DNA from 3 places in the Kyrpidia spormannii genome. Region 1 is predicted to be linked to each of the others. Evidence: riboswitches for the same ligand, from Rfam matches in the RefSeq annotation. Region 1 holds a riboswitch; each other region holds the start of a gene.

Evidence for each region. A riboswitch is a leader RNA that binds a small molecule or an ion and turns the genes downstream of it on or off. The one in region 1 is predicted to bind S-adenosylmethionine.
Region 2: another riboswitch for S-adenosylmethionine. It lies ahead of CVV65_RS02865 (trans-sulfuration enzyme family protein); the one in region 1 lies ahead of CVV65_RS04560 (methylenetetrahydrofolate reductase).
Region 3: another riboswitch for S-adenosylmethionine. It lies ahead of CVV65_RS06530 (methionine ABC transporter ATP-binding protein); the one in region 1 lies ahead of CVV65_RS04560 (methylenetetrahydrofolate reductase).

The regions. Positions count from the first base shown of each region.
Region 1 covers NZ_CP024955.1:918,783-924,181, forward strand. The annotation lists gene CVV65_RS04545 (ammonium transporter) at 1-1,284, shown strand, start outside; gene CVV65_RS04550 (DODA-type extradiol aromatic ring-opening family dioxygenase) at 1,408-2,196, opposite strand; gene CVV65_RS04555 (PCYCGC motif-containing (lipo)protein) at 2,272-2,736, opposite strand; SAM riboswitch class I at 3,022-3,126, shown strand; gene CVV65_RS04560 (methylenetetrahydrofolate reductase) at 3,226-4,119, shown strand; gene trpS (tryptophan--tRNA ligase) at 4,213-5,196, opposite strand; gene CVV65_RS04570 (radical SAM protein) at 5,325-5,399, shown strand, end outside.
Region 2 covers NZ_CP024955.1:564,391-569,789, reverse strand. The annotation lists gene acsA (acetate--CoA ligase) at 1-746, opposite strand, end outside; gene CVV65_RS02870 (lipase family alpha/beta hydrolase) at 1,440-2,615, shown strand; SAM riboswitch class I at 2,675-2,784, shown strand; gene CVV65_RS02865 (trans-sulfuration enzyme family protein) at 2,885-4,066, shown strand; gene CVV65_RS02860 (hypothetical protein) at 4,158-4,850, opposite strand; gene CVV65_RS02855 (hypothetical protein) at 4,847-5,399, opposite strand, start outside.
Region 3 covers NZ_CP024955.1:1,308,927-1,314,325, forward strand. The annotation lists gene CVV65_RS16750 (hypothetical protein) at 1-88, shown strand, start outside; gene CVV65_RS06520 (MetQ/NlpA family ABC transporter substrate-binding protein) at 228-1,091, opposite strand; gene CVV65_RS06525 (methionine ABC transporter permease) at 1,130-1,783, opposite strand; gene CVV65_RS06530 (methionine ABC transporter ATP-binding protein) at 1,761-2,789, opposite strand; SAM riboswitch class I at 2,850-2,972, opposite strand; gene CVV65_RS06535 (universal stress protein) at 3,219-4,865, shown strand; gene ltrA (group II intron reverse transcriptase/maturase) at 5,320-5,399, shown strand, end outside.

The DNA.
Region 1 (5,399 bases):
TTCTTGGTGTTTTTCATGCAGGCCGGTTTTGCCCTGTTGGAGGCCGGATCGACCCGAATGAAAAATGCCGGCCACATCGCCGGGAAAAACATCTTGAGTTTTGGCTTGGCGGCGCTGGTCTTCTGGGCGGTGGGGTTTGCCATCAGTTTTGGGCAGGGAAATGCGTTCGTCGGAACTCAGGGGTGGTTTCTCAACGTCAGTGATGATATGGTGAATCAAGTTTTCGGTTCGTTGTCTTACAGCGACGTCCCCCTTGGCGCCAAGTACATGTTTGAAGTCGTGTTCGCAGGGGTATCACTGGCTATCTTTTGGGGCGGCATCGCCGAACGGGCTAAACTGATCGTGTACTTCATTTTCGGGATTTTGTTTTCAGCCCTCATCTATCCCGTTGTGGCGCACTGGATTTGGGGCGGCGGCTGGCTGTCCGGTCTCGGGATGCAGGATTTTGCCGGATCGACGGTGGTCCATCTTCAAGGCGGAGTCGCGGCTCTGGTGGGGGCGATGCTGCTCGGTCCGCGCATCGGCAAATACGGCAAGGATGGCAGCGTTCATTCCCTGCCCGGGCACAATACCGTATACTCCGTCCTCGGCGTCATCATCCTGTGGTTCGGCTGGTTCGGGTTCAACCCCGGCAGCACCTTGTCGGCATTGAACGTTTCTTTTGCGTATATCGCTATGACGACCAATCTGGCGGCGGCAGCCGGGGGCGTGGCGGCGTTGTTGACCGCGTGGGCCGTTCTCGGTAAGCCGGACATTCCAATGATGCTCAACGGGGTCCTAGCTGCTTTGGTGGCCATCACGGCGAGTTGCGCGTTTGTGGAGCCCTGGGCGGCAGTGGTCATCGGGGCGGTGGCCGGGGTGGTCATGGTCCTCTCGGTGCAGTTTTTTGAGAGGGTAGCCCGGGTGGACGATCCGGTGGGAGCCTTTTCGGTTCACGGTGTGGCCGGGATCTGGGGGACTTTGTCCACGGGGTTTTTTGCATCTCCGGATTTGGTGAAATCTGTGGGCGTCGGCGCGCCGGGCCTGTTCTACGGCGGCGGGCTGCACCAGCTTGGCGTGCAGGCGGCCGGGGTACTGGCGGCCGGGGTGTATGTGTTCGTGGTGTCGTTCATCATTCTCTATGCGATCAAGGCCACCGTTGGTCTGCGGATCAGCCGGGAAGAGGAGATCATCGGCCTGGATGTCAGTGAACACGGCGCATCGGGGTATCCGGAACAACTGCCCCACGGCGGTGAGTTCTCCCAAGGGGGATCTTCCGGAACTCGCGCGACACCCACGGCTTGATTTGGATCGCATTTAACGAAGCTGTCGAAAGAAGGACACCGAGGCGCTCCAAAGGGGGATGGGAGACGATCGGTGACGGGGTGGTGAGTAGATTTCACCACCCTTCTCGTCTTTTTTCGTCCCTCACATTCCGCTGGTGCCGAACTCCCAACAACTGAGGCTCAAGGACCCATATTGGTAATACTGGCATAATCGCCGGGCCGCGCGGTCCCCGTCGGCCGAACCCATGGCGATCAGGAGAGGAACAAAATGTTCGTTTCGCGGAACGGCCATGTGGGCATAAGGGGCCTCGGACTTATAGCGAAAAAGTGCTCGGGTGTCCCAATTCTCGATCCGATCTCGTAGCCAGTCGTCAAAGCTCTGCGCCCAGTCTGCCGGAAGTCCGTCTTGTTCTCGGCTCCAATCGAGAGACCACAGATTGTGCACCGTCCCACCGCTGCCTAGGATCAGCGCGTCCCGACGAAGGGGAGCGAGGGCCCGACCGATGGCGTACTGCTTTTCCGGGGGTAGGGCGGGATTGACGGACAGGGTCGCCACGGGCACGTCCGCATGGGGGAACAGGAGGCGAAGCACCACCCAGGCGCCGTGATCGAGCCCGCGGCCTCGATCGATTTTGGCGGGAATACCAGCCTCGTCAAGAAGGGTTCGAGCTTCTTCGGCCACTTCCGGCGCTCCTTGGGCGGGGTAGACAATCCGATAAAGGTCATCGGGAAATCCGAAAAAATCGTAGATCATCCCGAATTGCTCGGGGGCGCCAATGAGCTGCACGGGAGATTCCCAGTGGGCGGTGAATAGGAGCACCGCCTTGGGTTTTGGAAAACGGGAAGCAACGCTTTGCAGAAGCTGTGTGTATGGGTTGTTTTCAATGGCCAAAGTGGGGGCTCCATGGGCAATGAAATACGCCGGGTTCACCAAAGTCCCTCCTTATCGTCACACTCTTTGGGTATCCTGGCGCCTTCTGGGGAGAAGGGCCGGTCGCCCGAAGGATTAGGAAGGCTGAGGGGTTGGAGTCGGCAGAGCGTACCCTTCTTTGTACTTCTCCTCAATAAAAGCCCGAATGTCCTTCGCCCTTTTGCCATCTCTCCACAGCCCTATGGACTGAGCTGCGATTTCCAAACAGACGCCGCAGCCGGCGCCGTGGCTATTCCAAACCACCGACCCGTCCGGATTAACAGCGCGGATGAAGCAGTCCCTGTTGCTTTTATGCCCCGCGCTTTCCCCACATCCGCAATAGCATGGGATCCATTGCAACAGTTCGGTGGATTTGCCGGCGGCTGCATAGATTTGGCGGACCGCTTCCTGCTGGTTGTTTAAAAAGGTCGGCAATACTTCAGCAGAGGCTGTAGTTTCCAGGATATCGCCCTGATAGGAGGAAGAGGAACCACAGGCCACAAGAAAGGTGGATGACAAAAGAAAAACAATGCTGAGGTGGAGGATTTTTGAACGCCTCATTTCTGCTACCTCTTTCTGACAGACTCGCCTTCACTCTCTCCAATGTCGTATCGCATAGGTAAAATGCGGAACAGGGGAGATATGATGGCTTGGTTAGCTCGACACGGTTAGGCTAACATAAGAAAAGGGTGTGGGTAAACCACCAAAACCCTTCAGACCACGCCGAGTTCTTGGAAATGCCGAATGGAACTCCCGCGGATGTGCCAAATGCGGCCCCTTGACACGGCTGAGAAATTCACGTAAGGTGAAGGTAATTGTAAACCGAATACTCGCGATGGATCCTTACTCTTATCCAGAGTTGGCGGAGGGACGGGCCCGATGATGCCGCGGCAACCGGTCGGAACACCGGCACGGTGCCAATTCCTGCGGGGAGACCCCGGAAGATGAGAGAGGGGGACAATAGTCCGACCTCTTTCCACCGGAAAGGGGTTTTTTGGTGGGTTTAGGGGATGGAGGCGAGGAAGACGCGCGGAGTGGGGGGATCTGGGGATGTACAATGTGCACGGTTTACGGGAAAAGTTAGCCCTCGGCAAGTTTGTGACCACGGTGGAGTTGGAGCCGCCCAAGGGGGCGGATCCCTTGCCCACCATGGAAGCGGCCAAATTCCTCCGGGGCAAGGTGGATGCGGTGAATATCGCGGACAGTCCCATGGCCACCCTGCGGATGAGCCCCATCGCCCTGGCTCACATCGTCCAGGAGGATCTGGGCCTTGAAGCGATTTTTCACCTGACCTGTCGGGACCGCAACCTGCTCGGCCTTCAGAGCGAATTGTTGGGTGCGGCGGCCCTGGGGGTGAGGAACATCCTCACCTTGACCGGGGATTCTCCCAGCCGGGGGGATCATCCCGAGGTTAAAGGGGTGTTTGAGACCGATTCCATCGGTTTGGCCCGGCTGGCTGAACGACTGAACCAAGGCTACGACTTGACCGGCCACGAACTGAGCGGCCCGACCCGGTTCTTGATCGGCGGGGTGGCCAATCCCGGGGCGGAAGATTTGGACGCCGAAGTGGCCAAATTGGCGGCCAAGGTGGAAGCCGGGGTTCGCTTCGTCCAGACCCAGCCGGTGTTCGATATCGAGACGGCCTTGCGTTTCTGGGAGCGCACCCGCCACCTGCCGGTCCACATCCTGTTCGGACTTCTGCCGCTCAAGTCCGCCCGCCAAGCCCGCTATTTTAACGAGAAGGTACCCGGGGTGCGGGTGGGGGAAGACGTGATTCAGAAAGTGGAAGAAGGCGGCCGGGCTGCGGGGATCGCCCTCTGCCGGGAGTTGTACGGGGGACTGAGGGAGTTCGCGGCCGGCGCCCATCTCTTTCCCATCGGGGACCTGCGGGCGGTGTACGAGATCCTGGATATCGACACCGATTTTCGCCGGGCTGCGATTTAAAGGGCACCAGCCCGGATGGAGCGGTGCGGAAGGGCTCGACGCTCCGCTCCATCCCGCCCGACGGCCCTGCAACCCCGAGCGGGTTCCCAGTTTTCAACGGGGCAACAGAAATCCCATCCGTTCGAAGACCAGGTGCAGATTCGGTTCCGCCACAGCCTTGGCTTTGGCCGCCCCCTCGGCGAGAATGCGGTCCAGCTCCTCACTGTCGACCAGCTCTCTATACCGCTCTTGCAGCGGCTCCAGCCGGGCCACCACCGCTTCGGCCAGATCTTGCTTAAAAGGTCCATATCCCACCCCGGAATACTGTTTCTCCAGTTCGGGGATCGTTTTGTCCGTGCATGATGAATAAATGGTGAGCAAGTTGCTTACGGCCGGTTTCCGCTGGGGATCGAAGCGCACCTCCGCCTCGGAGTCGGTCACCGCCCGGCGGATCTTTTTCCGGATGTCGTCGGGGCTGTCCAGCAGGGAAATGTAGCTCCCGGGGTTGGCGCTGCTTTTGCTCATCTTTTTCGTCGGGTCGTCCAGGGACATGATCCGACTTCCCACTTTGGGGATCATGGGCTCCGGGATGACAAACGTATCCCCGTACCGCTTGTTGAACCGCTCGGCCAGATCCCGGGTCAACTCCAGGTGTTGTTTTTGGTCTTCCCCCACCGGGACATGGGTGGCCTGATACAACAAAATGTCCGCCGCCATAAGGGCAGGATATGTAAACAGGCCGGCGCTCACGCCTTCCTTGCCCTCAGATTTCTCTTTGAACTGGGTCATGCGCCCGAGCTCACCGTAATGCACCAGGCACTCCATCAGCCACCCCAACTGGGAGTGGGCGGGGACGTGGGATTGAAGGAAAAGGACCGACCGACGAGGATCGATCCCCGCCGCCAGATACAGAGCGCTGAGTTGTCTCGTCTGCCGGTGCAATGCGGCAGGTTCCTGGGGGACCGTAACGGCATGGAGGTCCACCACGCAGTAAAAACTTTCGGCTTCATCTTGGATGTCGACAAAATGGCGCAGGGCGCCGAGGTAATTGCCCAGGGTGGGCGTGCCGCTGGGCTGCATCCCGGAAAATACGCGCATCGTGGTCACCTCGGCTTTTATCATACCAAAAGGTCGGACCGGACTGCCACGGCGAAAACGGATTTCGACGTTTTTTGACGTCTTTTTTTACATTCGGCAAAATAGTCGATGGCGAGGGGGGACGGGGGTTGGCCGAGGTTCATGTGGAGAAAAAGACGGCCGGGCGGATGTTGCAACCGGCCACGGGGTATCTGACAGGATTC
Region 2 (5,399 bases), 350 kb from region 1:
TAAATATCGTCGGGGCGCAGATCCAAAACCCACCGCCCAACCCGGTACTGGTGAATCATCAGGTTGTGCACATGGACGACCCCTTTGGGTTTACCGGTGGATCCGGACGTATAATGAAGAAGCATGGGCGACTCCCGATCCACCCATTCTACAGGCGAGTCGGCGGAGGCTCCCTTCATGAGTTCGGTATAGGACCATTCTCCCGCCTCAGCATCCGACGCCTCTGCCCCCACCAGGATCACGTGGCGCAGCTCGGGAAGCCGTTCCCTCGGGATGCGGGGGCGCAAGGTCGGCGTCGTCACCACCGCAACAGCACCGCTGTCTGCCAGCCGGTCCTGTACCGCTGTCTCCATGAACGCTTCGAATAGCGGCCCGGCCACCGCTCCGATGCGGATAATTCCGAGTAGTGCAACAGCCAGTTCTGGACCCTTGGGCATGAACAAAAACACCCGGTCTCCCCGACCGATCCCAAGTCGCCGCAGTGCATCCCCGAATTGGGCCGCATCATCCCGCAACCGGCGAAAACTCCAGGTTTCATCCCGGACCCCATCGTAATATAAAATCGCCGGCGCATCGCCGCGTCCCTCTTCTACGTGCCTGTCCACCGCCTCAAACGCGGCATTGACCCGGCCAGTCTTCCACCAAGTGAACTGTTTCGCTTCTTCGTCCCATGACACCTGCCGGGCGGCCTCGTAATCTTGGAGTTGCCCGTCCGGTCGCCCGGGTACTGCATTCGTCAAATCCATCTGTCGACCCCCAATTCTGTATATTTTGTATTCATATAGAAAATAGCTCCATCAACAAACATTTTACGACGCCGCCCGAAAAAATCCTTCCGGAACCCGTGTTTGTTCGATAACAAAAGTGTTCCAAAACGGTTTACGTCCGCTTTATCTTTCCAACCCACCCCATGACAAAAGCGGCGGGGAAACTCCCGCCCGCTGGGATCTATTCATTACGCTGCCAAAACCTTCAGCATTTCTGCCACCAAAGCCGTCCGCAACGGAACCTGGTCGATCCGAGCCGTTTCGGGCGTCTCTTCATTGTACAAAGGCTTTGTAGCGACGGTGCACTCCCCGTATCCCACGTGATCCCCGGCGTGCAACTCGACGATGACAAAGTCCCGGTCGACCTGAGTCCCAAAGTTGGTTTATTCCCTGGCCCACCACCACTGACATCAATGGCCCTCCGCGGAAGCCCTTGGCCCTATATTTCCGCGCCAAAATTTTTTCTCCCCGTTTCATGAGCACCGGGGTCTGTGATAGGATGGACATGACACGAGCGATGAACAGCCGATCGACCATGCCCTCTTCGGCTTCGCGCAGATGCTCCGGAACCCATGATCCGGCGGTTCACTGAATCTCCGCGCACGGCTGTGCCGAAGCTCTCCGGAGACACAACAACGCGGAATTCTTCCGGATCGAGGGAGTGACGAAGAGTTGGACACCCGTAAACAGCTTCGCCAGATCCTGAGCGTGACCGTCGCTTTTGCCGCCATGGGGATGAGCCAAGCGTTCGCTTATTCCTATACCCATCCGGCGATCACCAATGGGGAGCCCTTGGCCGCTGAGAACCCCGGCGTCCCGATTACCGTCGGGGGCGAGGTCGGCTCTTTGACACCAAAGATCACACACCACATTCGCTTGATCGATGTAAGTCCCGATCAATTCACGGTGGACGCGGTCCGCCGGAATCCCATCGGCACCGTATTTTACCACATCCACGATGAGAATCGTCCATTTCTCCTGTTTATCAACGGGATTTATGAAGATGCGTCGGTATTTACAGACGTATACCGTGAAGCCTATGCGGCGGGTTATAACGTGGCCACGGTGAAGTTGGACCCTGATGCGGATTTTATTGCCAATGGCCATCTGTTGGCGGGCCAACTCAGCGTTCTTCGCCAGCAAGTCCCGGGCATCGATGGCCGCTTGGTCCTCATCGGCCACAGCATGGGGGGCCTTGATGCGTACGTGGCCCTGGGCGACTACCGGCCGCTGGACGCCGCGGCTCTGATCAGCCTCGGCACCCCCTGGGGCGGGAGCCCTCTGGCAAACCTTTTGAACCGCGTGGTCCAGTTGCCCCCGGATTCGCCGATTCCCGCAACGTTATTCGGCGCGGCGGCGGACCGCAGCCTTACTCCGGCCAAGGTGCGGCAGGAAGTGACCGCTTTACATAGCGAGAACCCCACCCTTCGCGCTCTCCGGGTGGTGTCTGTGGTAGGGAGCATCCCGTCAGCCGATACGATCAGCAGCCCTTTTCTCCGGGCGGGCTATGCCGCCCTGTCGGCTTTGGGATATCCCGCCAATGACGGCGCCGTGCCCGCCCCGGCCCAACAATATCCCTTCGGCGGGACCACCATTCAGGTCAGCGCCGACCACAACGGCTACGTCCGCTGGAACCGCCTCCAACCGATTCTGGTAGATATCCTGCACCTGCCCGCTCCGGCAGGACCTTCTGAAACGAATCAGCCGCCCGGCACCCTGACGACCATCGCCGCCCGGGAAGCCTCCCGGCCGAACGCGTCACCCCTGCGGCCTGCGGCCGATCCTTTGCAGGACTTGTTGAACCGCCTGGCGATTTTTGAATATGACAACTCCGCCCTGCGGCGCTGAACGCTCTCGACAAAAAGATCGTTCCATGATATGGTGTACTCAACAATCGAATCGGTGAACTCTTATCCAGAGTGGCGGAGGGACTGGCCCGATGAAGCCCGGCAACCACCGGAATGTCCGGAGAGGTGCCAATTCCTGCAGGCCGCGTGAGCGACCTGAGAGATGAGAGGAGTGCCGGAGGATCGGCTTTTGTTGACAACCCACTCCCCTCAGGAGTGGGTTTTGCCATTCTGGAACGGGTTTCCACCGGAATTGCAGGAGGGTTAGGCATGCGCATTGACACGCGATGTTCCCAGGCGGGAACCCGCCGAGATCCCATCACCGGAGCGATTTCTTTACCCATCCACCACGCCACCACGTACGCTCATCCCGGCCTCGGTTCTTCGACCGGTTTCGACTATACCCGAACCTCGAATCCGACCCGCCTGGCCTTGGAGGAAACGATCGCCGCCTTGCACGGGGGATGCCGGGGGTTTGCCTTCGCTTCCGGCATGGCGGCCATCGACGCCATCGGCCGCCTGTTTCGCCCAGGAGATCATCTCGTGCTCTCGGACGATCTATACGGCGGCACCTACCGTTTATTCGAACGGCTCTTTCGCCCACTGGGTCTGGAAACCACCTATGTAAACACCTCCGACCTGCGGGCCGTGGCCAAGCAAATCCGCCCCCATACCCGGGCGCTGTTCGTGGAAACGCCGACCAATCCCACCCTCAAAATCGCCGACCTTCGGGGATTGGCACGGCTTGCCCACGAACGCGGAGCCTGGCTCATTGTCGACAACACCTTTATGACTCCGTACCTGCAACGGCCCCTGGAACTGGGGGCGGACATCGTGGTCGAGTCGGCCACCAAGTATCTCGGCGGACACAACGATGTCTTGGCCGGCACAGTAGTCGTAAAGTCAGAGGCGTTGGCGGATTCCCTGGCTTTTATTCAAAATTCCATTGGCGCGGTGTTAGGTCCTCAGGACGCTTGGCTGCTGTTGCGGGGGGTAAAAACTCTCCACGTGCGCATGGACCGGCATGAAAGCAATGCCCGAGCCCTGGCCGAGTGGCTGAAGGCACATCCCCGGGTATCCCGGGTGTATTACCCCGGACTCCCGGACCATCCCGGCCACGCCGTGCATCGGGCACAGGCCAGCGGGTGGGGTGGGATGATTGCCTTTGAAGTGGCGAACAACAGGTGGGTGCCCCCGATCCTCGCGCACCTGCGGGTGATCACCTTTGCAGAAAGCCTCGGCGGCACCGAATCGCTGATCACCTACCCGGCGGTCCAGACCCATGCCGACGTTCCCCCAGATGTACGACAGCGCCTCGGCGTCACGGACTCTCTTCTGAGGCTGTCTGTAGGCCTTGAACACATTGATGACCTGATCCAGGATTTGGACCAGGCCCTCGCGCTTGCGGCCAGCGCCCAGGTGGAGGAAAGTGCGCGCAAGGTGACGTGCTAACGCTGGTCCTCCTTGGAAGAAGGCGCCCATAGGGGGCATGCCGACACTCTTCCCGCGCGGAAGCGGCCTAGGGGCCGCCCCTTCCAAGGACCTATTCGGGCGAGTCGACGCCGATCCACCGCTCTCTTCGTTCCGCCAGGCCGGCCGCAACAACGACGCAAACCATCCCGATCCCCGCCCAAACCAACCGATTCGCCAAAAGTGAAGTATTTTGCGGCAGATACGGCGTGAACAAACTCACGCTTCCTAGGCCGGGCCCTTGAAGGCTTTGCCACAGCCAGAAACCGAAACCAGCCAGAAGCCCAATGTGCACCCGCTTGGCGGCCACCATCACCGCGATAGTGATCCCAATGGCCGCCAGATACCCCGGCACAGCCACGGCCAGCAGATCAATCTCCGACACCGGCGCCCCCGGCCCGACTCCCGCCCAAGGAATGGATACGTATGTAATCATCCCCTGGAATTTCCAAAGGTACACAAGGGTCCACATGGGATGAAACACGAGGACCACTCCGAGGGCCCAAACCCCCTTCCTCACTACCATCCCCGCCAAAGAGGCCGGATAGGCGGCGAACAATTCCATTTGGCTGCCGGACAGTTCCCGTTGGAACAATGTCCCACTTGCCATGATCGCCAGGAGCACGGATCCCATTTCATTATAGTAGAATACGTTCCTCGGCCTGTCCGCCACGATCAAGGACAGAAGCACCAACATCACATACCCCGCGATCGCCGCCGCCATGGCCGATCGCAGGGACCGCCATTCCCGCAGCCACAGAGTCATGGCGTTCCCCTCCAGGCTTCCTGCCATTGCTGCACGGAAATCGCAGGCAGATTCGCGTTAGGAGCAGTCGCCCCCCGGAACACCCGGTCATAGAACCCCTTCAACACTTGGCGCACCTTCTCGCTCTGCCCGGCAGCCAGGGCCTGATCGATGGGCTGCCGCACGACATCGTTCAACCCCCCCACAGCGGCAAGCGACTTCCCCGAGGGCAACCCAACCCCCTCTCGTAAAACGACGTACACCAACGCCCGGCCAATGTCCCGGGTCACGGAATCCCGCCCGGGCCCTTCCCCCGCCGGATCGCTCCAGAATCCATGCTGGACGTCCGGAATTCCGTATAGCCAGGCCGACACCACCTCCGCCAACCGGTATTCGTCAAGGTTGTGATAATGGGTTTCTCCGGTAAGAAAACTGTCCCCGCTCAGCACTGCGGGCCACAGAGGAAGATCCCCCACCGCGCCCAAAGGTGGGACCGGAAGATAGACCACCCTGCGCACCCGGTCTGTCGGCGGGTTCAGCCAGGGCTGCACGTAGCTTCTCGCCCGGTCC
Region 3 (5,399 bases), 390 kb from region 1:
GTTGGAGGAGTTGCAAACTTTTGAGGCCAAGCTTTCCTCGGAGCTGGGGAAAGAAGTGATTCTGATTTGTTACGACGATCCACGGTGAAGGTCGGGCGGCGGCCGCCTGGGACGCGATCCCCTTTCGGGGCGCGGGTCCCAGGCGGCCTGTTTGCTCTCTACCGTCCGCCCAAGATCAAGAGGAGTTTTGAACAGCCATACAAAGGCGTAAAGGAATCGTTAACCGCCTACTGTAACGCAGGAGCCAAGGCGGGGGCTGGGACCACAGCCCCATGATACTTTTGTTCGATAAACTGTTTTACGTCGTCTGAAGTGAGGGCTTGGGCCAGCTTGACCAACTCCGGTCTCTTTTCATCCCCTTTGCGGACCACGAGGACGTTCGCGTACGGCGAATCGGCGCTCTCCAAAAAGATGGCGTCTTTGGTGGGATTGAGGTTGGCCTGTAGGGCGTAGTTGGTGTTGATGACCGCTGCCGTGACGTCGTCCAAAGCCCGGGGGAGCATGGCCGCATCCAACTCCCGGATGGTTAAATTGCCCGGCTTTTGTACAATGTCTCGAACGGTGGCCGTGACCCCGGCTCCTGGTTTCAGTTGAATGACTCCCGCCTTAGCCAATAATGCCAAGGCCCGGCCGCCGTTTGTGGCGTCGTTGGGAATGGCCACCGTCCCCCCCTGGCTTTTCAAGTCGTCCACAGATTTGATTTTCTTGGAATAAATCCCCATGGGTTCAATGTGGACTTTGGCGATCCACTGCAAGTCCGTTCCTTTTTGCTGGTTGAAATTGTCGAGATAAGGAATGTGTTGAAAATAATTGGCGTCTAGCTGTTTGTCCACCAATTGCGGGTTGAGCTGGGCGTAATCTGAAAAGGTCACGACTTCTAGCTTAATCCCTTCCTTGGCCAATGTCGGCTTGACATGTTCCAAAATCTCGGCGTGGGGGACGGCCGTCGCTCCAACTTTGATAACTTTTTCCACGCCCCCCTGTTGGCCGGTGTCGCTGGGTGAACCCGATGTTCCGGAAGATCCGCACGCGGTTAAGGCTAGGGCCAAGGCGACGGTCAGGAACGGCAAAGCTCTTTTCAACTTTTTCACGGTGAAAGACCCCCTTTGTTGGATACAGACCTTATGATCTAACGGCGGGTGAAACGAAGGACCAGGCGATCTCCGCCCCATTGCAGCAACTGGACAAAAACGACGAGGAGGGCGGTGGTCAGCAGCATGACGCCGGTGTCGAACCGCTGATACCCGTATCGGACCGCCAGGTCCCCGAGCCCTCCGCCGCCGATGGCACCGGCCATAGCCGAGTAGCCGATGAGGTTCACGGCGGTAATGGTGATGCCCGCCAAGAGCCCTGGCCGGGCTTCGGGAAGGAGGACCTTCCAGATGATCTGGCCGGTGCGGGCTCCCATAGCCTGGGCCGCCTCGATGACTCCCCGGTCGACTTCCCGCAGGGAAGTCTCCACGAGCCGGGCGAAAAATGGGGCCGCCGAGGCCACCAGGGGCGGGATGGCGGCGGTGACGCCGATGGATGTGCCCACCAGCAGCCGGGTGAACGGGATCATAAGGATGAGCAGGATGATGAATGGTATCGAACGAACGATATTCACCACCGCCCCTACGATCCGGTACAAACCGGGCATCGGTTTGAGGTGTCCAGGTCCCGCTACGACGAGAAAAATCCCCACGGGCCCACCCAGCAGGACCGAGAACAATACCGACAGTCCAATCATGTAGACCGTATCGAGGGATGCTTGTCCGATTTCACCCCATAGCCCCGGATCCACCTGAATTCACCTCCTTCACCCATGCCCCCCGATCCTGGAGGATTTGTATGGCTCTCTGCTTCGCCTCCTCTGGCCCCACAAGGGCCACGATGAACCGACCGTAGGGAATGGTTTTCATCCGGTCCACAGATCCCTGAAGAATTCGCACATGTACCCCGGTTTCTTCCGTCACCTCAGAAAAAACGGGCCGCAAAGCAGAATCTCCCACAAAGAGACACCGCAACAACTGTTCGTCTTGCGGCACCCCGGGGAGGTCATCGGTATCGGCACCGCCCATTTGCCGGACGAATTCGGTGGTGACTGGATGTTTCGGCCGGAGAAACACGTCCACCACACGTCCTTCCTCCACAATGCGCCCTTGGTGCAGCACGGCCACGCGGTCGCAAATCGCGGTGACGACGTGCATCTCGTGGGTGATGACCACCATTGTGAGGCCCAGGGACCGGTTGATGCTGGCGAGCAGTTCCAGGATCGAATCGGTGGTTTGGGGATCCAGGGCAGAAGTGGCCTCATCGCACAGGAGCACTTCCGGCTGAGGGGCAAGGGCCCGGGCGATCCCCACTCGTTGTTTCTGGCCGCCGCTCAGTTTGGATGGGTATTGATCCCGGAGCTCCCACAACCCCACCAGCCGGAGAAGCTCTTCCACCCGGCGGCGGCGACGTTCTTTTGGCCAGCCCGCCAGCTCTAGCGGGAACTCGATGTTTTCCGCCGCCGTGCGAGAAGACAGCAAATTAAAATGTTGGAACACCATGCCGATCTTTTGTCTCTCGGATTGCAGCTTCCGGGGGTCCAGATTTGTCAAATCCTTGCCGTTTACGGTGACCCGGCCGGAAGTAGGGCGTTCCAAGAGGTTGATGCACCTTACCAACGTGCTTTTCCCCGCCCCGCTGTGACCGATGATCCCGTAGATCGTGCCCTTTGGAATGTTTAAGTCGATGCCGTCCAGGACGCGCACCGCACGGCCGCCGATCGTAAAATCTTTGGATACTCCGTCAAGTTCAATCATCGATCAATCTCCTAGCACAAAAAATCCCTTTCGCGTCGCGAAAGGGCCCCTGAAGCGGCCCTCTCATCTCCCGAAGCGCCATGGGCTTCGCAGGATTTAGCACCTGACACCCCGCTATGGTCAAGCGCGGTGTTGGTTGCCGGGCTTCATCGGGCCAGTCCCTCCGCCTGCTCTCGATAAGAGGTTGTAGTAATCTCTGCATTTCTTTGATACGATAAGGACAAGTTCGAATCTCAGTGTAATGAATGGCGATGGCGGCGTCAAGAGGGAGGGGGAAATAGTTCATTTGGACTACATCCGTTAGCTCAGGTTCACCAGGGCAAACTGGTCGGTGTCAACCTTTCTCGGTGGTGGCCGATGGGGTAGACTGTAGACGGTTACTAAGAATAATTTGCAGTGGACCTCCTAGGGGAACGGGAATGGTTGCACATGAAATGGTTCGATGCGTTGAACCCTCTGTCCTCCATTTTTGACTTGATGTCCGGGGCAAGGGTCGGAAGGTCCCGGCGGGTGGCGTATCTCGCGGCGAAGATCGGGCTCGGGGTGGGCTTGGGCCTCCGGGAGGCACGAACGTTATATTTTGCCGGATTGTTGCATGACGTCGGCGCTCTCGTCAGTCCGTCCGGGGATTTCAAGCGGCGGGATCCAACCTTCGTACCGGTGGCCTCCGCACAATGGGTTCGGTCTCTGGACTTGGACCCGTGGACAGAAGTGTTTGTTGGGCAAAGTTGGGAAAACTGGGACGGTTCGGGTGTACCTTTTGGGCTCCGCGGTCGTGAGATTTCATTGGGAGCGAGGATTGTGCGGGTGGCGCGCGAGGCGGCCCAGGTAATGGACCGGGCGCCGATGGATGTCCCTTTGGCCGAGCGACTGGCCCGGGTTCGCGCAATCGGGCAGCGGGCTGGTGAGGTTTTCGATCCGGATGTGGTCCGAGTTTTTGAAGAACTGCTTGGGCACCCAGAAGTTGTCCTAGATGCGTTTGGTCCGTATTCTCCTTTTGTGTTGTTGTCAAAGCGGCCTGCCGGGGACGCTCCGATGTCCTCAGAAGATGCGGTCAAGCTGGCGAGAATGTTTGGACGGTTGGCCGGCGTCTTGCGGGGGACTCCGAATCACGCGGAGCGGGTGGCAGGTTGGGCGATGAGCTTGGGGGAAGAGATGGGGCTGTCGGAGCGGGACCTCTATTCCCTCAATATTGCTGCTTATTACCACGATGTGGGATGGCTGGTGGGAAACCCAGGAGGGACGTTTGGTGGCGATGTGCAGGAGGAGCGCGAGCGGCTTCACTCCTATTACACCCAGGCTTTTTTGCAGCAAATACCCGGCCTGGAGGGTCCGGCGATATGGACCGGCCAGCATCATGAGCGGATCGATGGCACCGGGTACCCTGAAGGCCTTGCCGGCGAGATGCTGAGTCTGCCTTCTCGAATCCTTCAGGTGGCTGAATTTCTCGTTGACCAAGAAATGGCCCTTCAGGGGAAGGAAGGAGCCGGGATCAAGAGGCGGTTGGCGCGCCTCCTGCACGCCGAGGAGCTAGCCGGCCGTTTGGACGGGCCGGTGTGTCGGGCGGCTATGAAAAGGGTGTCTCACGATCCTGAGCCAGCCAGCCGGGATCAGGAACACTTCTATCATCTGTCGAGCGAGGTGTCAGAGATGAAAAAGGTTTTGTTTGCCACGGACGGTTCTGAGGCGTCTAAGAAAGCGGAACAGATGGTGGCGGATATCTTGTCGAAGTGGACGGAGGCAGAGGTGACGGTCCTCTACGTGTCCCAGACAGTGCCCTACTACTATGAAGCCACTCCGGACCTCTTGGCCAATTTGTCCCAGTACGAGGAGTCCTGGGCGAAGCAGATTGAAGAGACCGTGATGAACACTTTTAAAGACTACAAGGATCGGGTGCGCTTCAAGCATCTGGTGGGACATCCGGCTACGGCGATTTGTGATGTTGCGGACGAGGAGAACGTCGATCTCATTGTGGTGGGGACCCACGGCCGGGGTGCTATTGACCGGGTTCTTCTTGGCAGTGTGAGCCACGGTGTGTTAAATCGGGCCAAACATTCGGTGTTGGTGGTTCGCTAATCCCACGAGGGCGCGGGGGCGGACGTTTTGAGTCTGCCCCCGCTACTCGTGCGCCCGGCATGGGCGTTGACTGGGTGGTGAAAGTCCACTGCAGGCGAGGCAGCACGAGTCTGCTAGCCAAAGGCAAGGGTGTCCATCGTGAGGTGGGATCCGAAGGAAGCTGGAGGCAAACCCACGGCCCGATGAACAAGAACCTCATACGAGGCTACGCCGTTCGGATGAGCTGGCAAGACACAGCGAAATCCAAAGGCTGCCAAAGGGCGGCGGAGTATATGAGGCGGGCGCGGGGGGAAGGTCAACGCTCTTACCCGGGGAGGCCTGCCGGATACGCCAGGGGACTGGCAACCCGGATCGAGAGGTTCGGTTGAACCGGCAGGAGTCAGCAGAGGGCATAGTACCCAGGAGGTCATGAACTCCGGGGGAAGGCCCGAACATCAAGACAGAGGTGAAACCGGTGCGTTCGCGAGAAGGACGAAGACAGCCGAAAACCCTGAACAGGGACTACCCACGGGAGGAAGTGGTGAAGCCACGGGG